DNA from 2 places in the Bradyrhizobium sp. HKCCYLR20261 genome. Region 1 is predicted to be linked to the other one. Evidence: riboswitches for the same ligand, from Rfam matches in the RefSeq annotation. Region 1 holds a riboswitch; the other holds the start of a gene.
The links. A riboswitch is a leader RNA that binds a small molecule or an ion and turns the genes downstream of it on or off. The one in region 1 is predicted to bind cobalamin.
Positions count from the first base shown of each region.

Region 2: linked by a shared signal. The riboswitch ahead of ACQR1L_RS26240 (TonB-dependent receptor) and the one ahead of ACQR1L_RS32260 (HupE/UreJ family protein) in region 1 are both predicted to bind cobalamin.

Region 1 covers NZ_JBNPUZ010000023.1:68,159-72,365, reverse strand. The annotation lists gene cobN (cobaltochelatase subunit CobN) at 1-133, opposite strand, end outside; gene cobW (cobalamin biosynthesis protein CobW) at 143-1,180, opposite strand; gene ACQR1L_RS32265 (DUF1636 domain-containing protein) at 1,201-1,596, opposite strand; gene ACQR1L_RS32260 (HupE/UreJ family protein) at 1,600-2,232, opposite strand; cobalamin riboswitch at 2,355-2,549, opposite strand; gene cobU (bifunctional adenosylcobinamide kinase/adenosylcobinamide-phosphate guanylyltransferase) at 2,584-3,120, shown strand; gene cobO (cob(I)yrinic acid a,c-diamide adenosyltransferase) at 3,149-3,757, shown strand; gene ACQR1L_RS32245 (cobyric acid synthase) at 3,761-4,207, shown strand, end outside.
Region 2 covers NZ_JBNPUZ010000014.1:76,410-80,616, forward strand. The annotation lists gene ACQR1L_RS26240 (TonB-dependent receptor) at 1-2,154, opposite strand, end outside; cobalamin riboswitch at 2,259-2,449, opposite strand; gene ACQR1L_RS26245 (response regulator) at 2,694-3,107, shown strand; gene ACQR1L_RS26250 (group II truncated hemoglobin) at 3,263-3,685, shown strand; gene ACQR1L_RS26255 (hypothetical protein) at 3,703-3,897, opposite strand; gene ACQR1L_RS26260 (NUDIX hydrolase) at 3,946-4,207, opposite strand, start outside.

The DNA of each region.
Region 1 (4,207 bases):
TCCACGCTGCTGCAAGCGCCGACAGGTCGCTGTCGGAGAACGACAGCACGACGATCTCGGCTGGCGACTGCGCGAGATCGACGGCCTGTTCGAGGTCGTCGAGATCTGCGCCTGTGGTCGCCAGGAGATGCATGTCCCCCGCCTAGCCCGCGATCAGGCTCTTGATGGCAGCCGCGTCGAGACCGCGCTCGCCGATGACCACGAGCCGTCCCTGCCGCGCCTCGCCCGCACGCCACGGGCGCTCGAACTGATGCTGGATGCGGTTGCCGACAGCCTGCACCAGGAGGCGCAGCGGCTTGCCGGCGACTTCGACGAAGCCTTTCACGCGCAGCACGTCATGCGCATCGACGGCGGCCGCAATGCGATCGACGAGCACATCCGGTGAGGCCTGCGCGGGCACGTCGAGAACGAAGCTCTCGAAGTCCTCGTGATCGTGCTCGGCCTCGTTGTCGTGATGCGACGGCCGCGCCGCGAGATCGGCTTCCGCCGCCGCGCTAAGCCCGAGCAGAATGGAGGCCGACAGCCTGCCATGCTCGGTCGCGATGACCTTGACCGAGCGCTGGACGGTGGCAGCGATCTCGGAGGCGACGCTCTTGCGTTCCTCATCGTTCATCAGGTCGCTCTTGTTCATCACGACGAGATCGGCGCAGAGCAGCTGATCCTCGTAGACCTCCTCCAGCGGATTGTCGTGGTCGAGCGAATCGTCGGCCGCGCGCTGGGCGGCCAATGCCTCCGGATCATCGGCGAAACGGCCGGCCATCACCGCCGGACCATCGACCACGGCGACGACGCCGTCGACGGTGACGCGGGTCGCGATCTCAGGCCAGTTGAAGGCCTGCACCAGCGGCTTCGGCAGCGCCAGGCCGGAGGTCTCGATCACGATGTGCTCCGGCGGCTCCTTCTGGTCGAGCAGGCTCTTCAGCGCCGGCACGAAATCATCGGCCACGGTGCAGCACAGGCAGCCGTTGGAGAGCTCGACGATGCGATCCTCCGGACAGTCCGGCACGCCACAGCCCTTCAGAATGTCGCCGTCGATGCCGACATCGCCGAACTCGTTGACGATGATCGCGAGCCGCCGGCCGTTGGCGGTCTCGATCAGGTTGCGCACCAGCGTGGTCTTGCCGGCTCCCAGGAAGCCGGTGACGATGGTGCACGGCGTCTTCGCGAACGACTTGGTCATGAGGATCGGATCTCTCGTGTTCAGGACATCGCCGGCAGCGCGGGCACACGCGCGACGGTGTTCTTGCGGATGTATTCGGGACGCTCGCGCCAGGCCGGCAGCCCCGCCTCGTGGCGCTGATGCAGTTGCGCGAATGTCAAAACATCCCGCGCATGAACGTCCGGATCGAGCGCGCCGAGCACATAGGTCCATTTGCCCGGCGCCGTCACGGCCACCGTACAGGCCCGATTGCAGTTCGACAGGCATTCGACGCCGACCACCGTGACACCGTCCCGCTGTTCGGGCGGCACGGCTTCGATCGCGGCGAGCAGGCGCGCTCCCGCGCGCGGCTGCTCAGGCGGCGTGACGTCAGCCGCCTGCGTGCGGCAGGTGATGCAGACGAACAGCGTCGTCTGCCCAGTCTCTGAAGCGGTCATCAATCAGCCGATCACGCCTGCGGCGGTCGCCGCGGCGATACCGCCCACCAGCACGATTGCCGCGCCGGCCACGCGCAGCGCCATCGGTGCAAGTGTATCAGCCTTCGCCGACAGCAGCCGGGTGGCGACAAACGCGCCGGCTGCGATCAAGGTCTGGATCACGAGCAGGCCGGCGAAATAGGCGCCGAGCGGCGTATTCTCGGCACCGACGATCGACTCGCCCAGCGCATAGCCATGCACGAGGCCGGTCAGCGCGAACAGGGCCGCGACGGGTAGCACGCCGAACCGGCCGCGCATCACCACGACGAGGCCGACCACGGCGGTCGAGAGACCGACCAGCAGCTCGGCAGCGGGAATGTTGGCCTTGGCCAGATGCAGACCGACGCCCGCGATCATCGCGGTGGTGAAGGCGAGCACCGGCGCGAAACCGCGGCCGAGCAGCGCTGCGACGATGCCGGCGCCGATGATGGCGGCAAAATGATCGAGCCCGATCACGGGATGGCCGAGGCCGGAGAGCAGGCCCTGCGCAAAGGTCTGCGGCAGCTTGCCGTCCATCATGTGATGCGCAAACGCGGGCTGGGCCGCGAGCAGGACGAAGCTCGCGACGGCAAAAGTGGTGCTACGGGTGAATCTCATGGCCGTCTCCGTCGCTTGCCGGCTCCCCCAGAGGACCGGACGATGCGCTGCATCCGACGGCATCCCGCCGAATCCTCGGCAGGATCAAAACCAGCATCGCGACGCCCCGCGCGACGGGTCGGCCAACAGCAATGTCGACGGCAGGTCTCCTGGCTCTCGGGTCGCTGCGTGAAACCACCTTCCCGGTTTCCCAGTGGTGTCTTGGCCTCACACTCGCCGATTACAGTTGCGGGGGCAGCCGCGGCCTGGGGTCCGAAGGACCCGCACCGTGTTCCCTAAATCTCTCCTTTCGGAGAACCGTCATCTGTTAGATACGGGGCGGGCCAAAGCCCGTCAATCGGAATCGTCCCCATGCCCCCTGCCCCGCCGTTCCCCGCCCTGCCGCGCCTCACTTTGGTGCTCGGCGGCGCGCGCTCGGGCAAGAGCCGGTACGCCGAGGCGCTGATCACCGCGAATCCGCCACCCTGGATCTATGTTGCGACCGCGCAGGCGTTCGACGACGAGATGACCGAGCGCATTGCACAACACAAGGCACGGCGCGCCGAGGGATGGCAGACGCTGGAGACCACGCATGATCTCGCCGGCCTCGTCCGCGCGCACACAGATGCGTCCGCTCCGATCCTGATCGATTGTCTCACGCTCTGGCTCAGCAATGTAATGCTCGCCGACATGGACGTGCCCGCCGCATCCGCCGACCTCGTCGAGGCGCTCGCAACCGCGCGCGGTCCGATCATTACCGTCTCCAATGAAGTCGGGCTCGGCATCGTGCCGGACAATGCGCTGGCCCGCGCGTTTCGCGACGCGCAGGGACGGCTCAACCAGGATGTCGCGGCGATGGCTGACCGCGTCATCCTGATGGCGGCCGGCCTGCCGCTGACGTTGAAATAAGAACTTGGAAATAAGGAAGAACTTGCCGATGACCGAGAACGCCGACGATGCGCGCCACAAGGCCAAGATGGAAAATCGCAAGGCGATCCAGGATGCCGAGGTCGCCTCGAAGACCATGGAGAAAGGCCTGCTGATCGTCCACACCGGCAAGGGCAAGGGCAAGTCGACAGCCGCCTGGGGCCTGATGCTGCGCGCGCTCGGCCGCGGCTTCCGCATCGGCGTCGTGCAATTCGGCAAGGGCGCGTGGGAAACCGGCGAGCGCAAGGCGATCGCGGCGTTCGGCGACCAGGTCTCCTGGCACACGCTCGGCGAGGGCTTCACCTGGGAAACGCAGGACCGCGCGCGCGACGTGGCCGCGGCGGAACGCGCCTGGGCCAAGGCAAAAGAATTGATGGCGGATCCGTCGATCCGGCTCGTGATCCTCGACGAGCTCAACATCGCGCTACGCTATGATCATCTGCCGATCGGCGACGTCGTGGCGACGCTCGCCGCGCGCCGTGCCGATCTGCACGTCGTCGTCACCGGCCGCAACGCCAAGCCGGAGCTGATCGAGGCCGCCGATCTCGTGACTGAAATGAATCTCGTGAAGCATCACTTCTCGGCTGGCGTGAAGGCGCAGGAAGGCATCGAGTTCTAGGCGATGGCTGCGCGCGCGATCATGTTCCAGGGCACCGGCTCGGACGTCGGCAAATCGCTGATCGTCGCGGGGCTGGCGCGCGCGCTGACCTTGCGCGGGCTGAAGGTGGCGCCGTTCAAGCCGCAGAACATGTCGAACAATGCCGCCGTCACCGCCGATGGCGGCGAGATCGGCCGCGCCCAGGCGCTGCAGGCGCGCGCCGCGCGGCGGCCGATGACGGTGCACATGAACCCGGTGCTGCTCAAGCCGCAGAGCGAGATCGGCTCGCAGGTCGTGGTGCAGGGCCGCGTCATCGGCAACGCCAAGGCCTCCGCCTATCAGGCGATGAAGCCGCAATTGATGTCCGCGGTGCTCGACAGCTTCCATCACCTCGCGGCGGATGCCGATGTCGTGCTGGTCGAGGGCGCCGGCTCGGCGTCGGAAATCAACCTGCGCGCCGGCGACATCGCC
Region 2 (4,207 bases), on a different contig from region 1:
CGTGGTGTTCGCATCCGGCTTCCATTGCACGCCGGCATTGACGACGCCGTAGGCCGGCCGCGCCAGCGTGTTGGCATTGTCGGCGAAGGTCCTGCCCACGACCTGGACGCCGGCATTGGCCGACCAGTTCGGCGCAAACGCCCAGGTCGCCCAGATGTTGGAGACCGTCTGCGGCACATTGACCGGAACGTTGCCGGCATAGTTGACGGCGACGCCGCCGACCGACTGGACGAAGTCGTCATATCTGGCGCGCAACAGCGCGGTGCTGGCATCGACCCGCCAGCCATGGTCGAGCGCGAGGCCGACCGCGGCCTCCACGCCGCGCGACGATTGCTGGCCGACCTGGACCGTGACGGCGGGATTGGCGGGATCGCGCGCCAACAGATTGTTCTTCACGATCTCATAGGCGGCCAAGGTCCACTCCCCCCGCCCACCCCAGAACGACTGCTTGACGCCGACCTCGACCTGCTTGCCGCTCGACAGCGCGAAACTGCGGTTGGCCGCCGACATCGTGATCAGATTGCCGACCGGATCGACCGCCACGGCGTACTGGCCATAGAAGGCCAGATCCTTGATCGGCGTGTAGACGGCGCCGACGCGCCAGCTCGTGGCGTGATAGGATTTCTCGTAGCTGTTGCCCGGCGTGACGTAGTCGGTGCGCGCGATCGTCGGCTCGTCCTGACGGATGCCGCCGATCAGCGATAGCTGGTCGGTCACCGACAGGCGGTTCTCGGCAAACAGGCCATATTGGTTGGTCGTGCTGCCGAATCCCGGCACGGTGCGATTGGGGCTCGCGAACACGCCTGGATCGAAGTCGTAGAGCGCGACCGAGGACGTGCCGCCATAGGGCGAGTTGTTGGTGTGGGTAAAGCTGATGTTGTTGACATCGAACCCGGCCACGAATTCGTTGGCCATGCCGAACACATGGCCGCGGAACGTCGCATCGAAGCGATCGCCGACCTGCTGCTGGTCGTGGAAGATCTCGATGTAGCTGCTGCGGTCGATGCGTCCGGTGGCGGCGTTGTAGGCGTAGCTCTCCACGTCCTTCCAGTGCCGCTGGCTGTTCAGATAATATAGCGTGTTGCGAACGGAAATGCCGTCGGCGACCTGCCACTCCGTCTTCACCTGATTCCAGCTGTCCTGATAGCGAATGCCGCTGTCGCCCACATTGTAGTTCTTGAAGCGCAGCGTCTCCAGGATGCGCCCGTTGACCAGCGGCGTGCCGAAATAGCGCGACGGGCTGCGATCGCCATAGTCGGTCGAGATCGTCCAGGTGACGTCCTCGTTCTGCCTGACCTGAACCGCCGCATGCAGCGCGACGTTCGACGTCCGGTCACGGTCGACCCAGCCGTCCGACAGGTTGCCGGTCGCGGTGATGCGATAGGCCACGTCCCTGCTCACCGGTCCGCCGCTGTCGACGGCGATCCGGCGCGTCATGTTGCTGTCGAGCGAAACCTCCGCCTGGTTGCGCTGAACCCACAGCGGCAGCTTCGAGACGACGTTGACCGCGCCGCCGATCGCGCCTTCGCCGTACATCACCGAGGCTGGGCCGCGCAGCACCTCGATACGCTCGGCCGACCAACTGTCGAAGGGGAAGGTCAGCGTGCCCGAGCCGACATAGAGGCGCGTGCCGTCATAGAGCGTCATCACCGAGCCGTTGCCGGTGAAGCCGCGGGTGTTGAAGGACAGCCCGCCATTGCCCGGCGCCGGGCTCGCAGTGAAGCCGACGGCGTTCTGCGTCACCGCATCGATCACATTCTGCTGGCCGCGCTCGGCGATCGTCTCGGCCGAGATCACGTCGACGCTCGCCGGCGTCTGCAGACGCGTCAGGCCGAGGCGGCTTCCGGTGGATGTCGCCTCTGTCAGGTTCAATGTCGGAGCCGCGAAGCCGGGATTGGCGGGTGGCGCTGCCGCGACCTCCGTCGGCGGGCGCGCAGGACCTCGAGCGCGCCGGACCGCGGTGCGCTTCACCTCGGCCGAAAGGGATCGGCCGACGTGCGACGCCGTGGGCGGGTCGACCACGACAGGATCGAGCATGCGCTCCGGTTTGGCAGCCTGTGACCAGCCGGCGGACGGCCACGACAGGGAGAGGATGGCAACGGACGACAGAAGGAGAAAGCGTCGCTTCGACGCGACGGACAGAGCGGAGGTCATCAAAGGACTCGCGACAACGTGGCACGTCACCGCGAGCAAAAGAATTCCCCCGCCGGAAGGCGGCAGAACGGCTTCCATCAGGACACCCCGCCCGATGTGCTCACGTGTGACCACGACTGACGGCAGGTCTCCTGGCTCGCGGGTCAGCGCCTGATCGCCGCCTTCCCGGACCGAGATCCAGTGGCTGATGGCGAAGGCTCGCCGCTTACAGTTGCGGGGGCAGCCGCGGCCTCGGGTCTCCCCTCACCGCGTTCCCGTTTAATCCTCGAAAGGAACCGTCGGTACGACCGTAGGTGCTAGCAAACCCGACTGTCAATGCCACAGGTTCTGAGAATACCCTCTTGTCCTTGGCGATCCGGACGAGGTCCGGGGCCGGCACCGTGCTGAGGCGCGCCGGTGTGGAAAAGTCCAGCCGGCAGCCGATATTGCCGCGAAACATTTCCGTGATTCTACGGAAACGAAAATTTACGTGGAACTCAGAAACCGACTTTTAAACTCCAGATGCCCATCAAGAGCCGACACAGAACCGTGCGGGGACCATGCTGAACGAACTTCTCGTGATCGAAGATGCCGACGTTCACCTGTCGATCCTGCGCAAGATCGCTGTCCAGGCGGGCTTTGCGACGACCGGCGTGAATTCGGTGGACGGCGCCATCAACGTGCTGCGCCGGCGCAACTTCGAGTGCATTACCCTCGACCTGAACCTTGGCGAACGCTCGGGCACGGAAGTCCTGCAACTGCTGTCGGACATGAAATCGCGCACGCCGGTCCTGATCATCAGCGGCTCCGACGACAAGACCCGCGACGTCACCGTGCGCGCTGGCAAGATCCTTGGGCTCAACGTCTATCCGCCCTTCTCCAAGCCGGTCGACCTGGCCTTGTTGCGGCAGACCTTGCGCCAGATTGCGGCGGACACCGACCGGCAGCGGCTGGTCAAAGCCAACATCCGCTGACGTCGAGATCCGCGCGCCAAGTCCCGCGCCGCACATCCCCGCTCGCTCCACCGCATCTGCAAGAGCCGTGTGCTCCCCGCATTTTCGCTTGACGCAGATCAAGGCGCCATACCCTCGCCGCTTGTTGGCTGCACTGGGAAGCGGAACGAGGGAAAATGACGGCAGCAAATCCCAGCAGCGAAGCAGTCGTGGCCGAAGCGACGCCCTATGAACTGGTCGGGGGCGAAGCCGGCGTGCGGCGTCTGGCCGAACGCTTCTACACGATCATGGATGAAGAGCCTGGAGCGAGCCGGATCCGTGCCATGCACGACAAGGATCTCGCGCCCATCAAGCAGTTGCTGTTCGAGTTCTTGAGCGGCTGGCTCGGAGGCCCTGCGCTTTATTTCGAGCGGCCAGAGCATCGCTGCATCATGTCAGCCCACCGCCCCTATCCGATTGGTGACGCTGAACGTGACGAGTGGATGACGTGCATGCGCCGCGCGATGTTCGATTGCGACATCACGGGCGACATGTACGCGTTGTTGGATCAGGCATTCCTGCGGATGGCTAACGCCTTCAAGAGCCGCAAGCCGAACTGAGTCGGCTACGATTTGGATCAGCCCGGCTTGCTGGCAGCCTCGCGGGCCAAGCGTTCGGCCCGTAGCCGCTCGCGATTGGCATAAAAGGCCCGCTGAGCGGCCTCGTGTTCGCGCATGGCTTGCTCAGCATCCGCCCGGCGCGAGGCATCACGCGCCCGACGCTCTTCCGGCGTGAGCACGCGAGGTGTTCTGTCTGTGCTGTCGTAAGTCATGGACAGTCAACGCCCGAAGAGCGAAGCCGTTCCCCTCGTACCGGTGGCTCAGTCGGATTTTCGCGGAAACAGCCGATCCCGGATGTAGCGCGATGTCGGCGTGAGGCTCAGGCCATAAGGCTTCTGCCAGACGGCGCGGTCGATTTCCTTCTTGTCGCCAATCTCGAGCCGGCCCTTGGCGTGCTTGGCGATGAAGATCGCATCGCTCATCTTGCGCCCTGAGCGCTTGTTCTTGGCCGTGACTTCCTTCCAGAGCCGCAGCCGTCCGAGCTTGAGCTTCGGAAGCTCCTCCTTGATCTCCCGCTTGAGG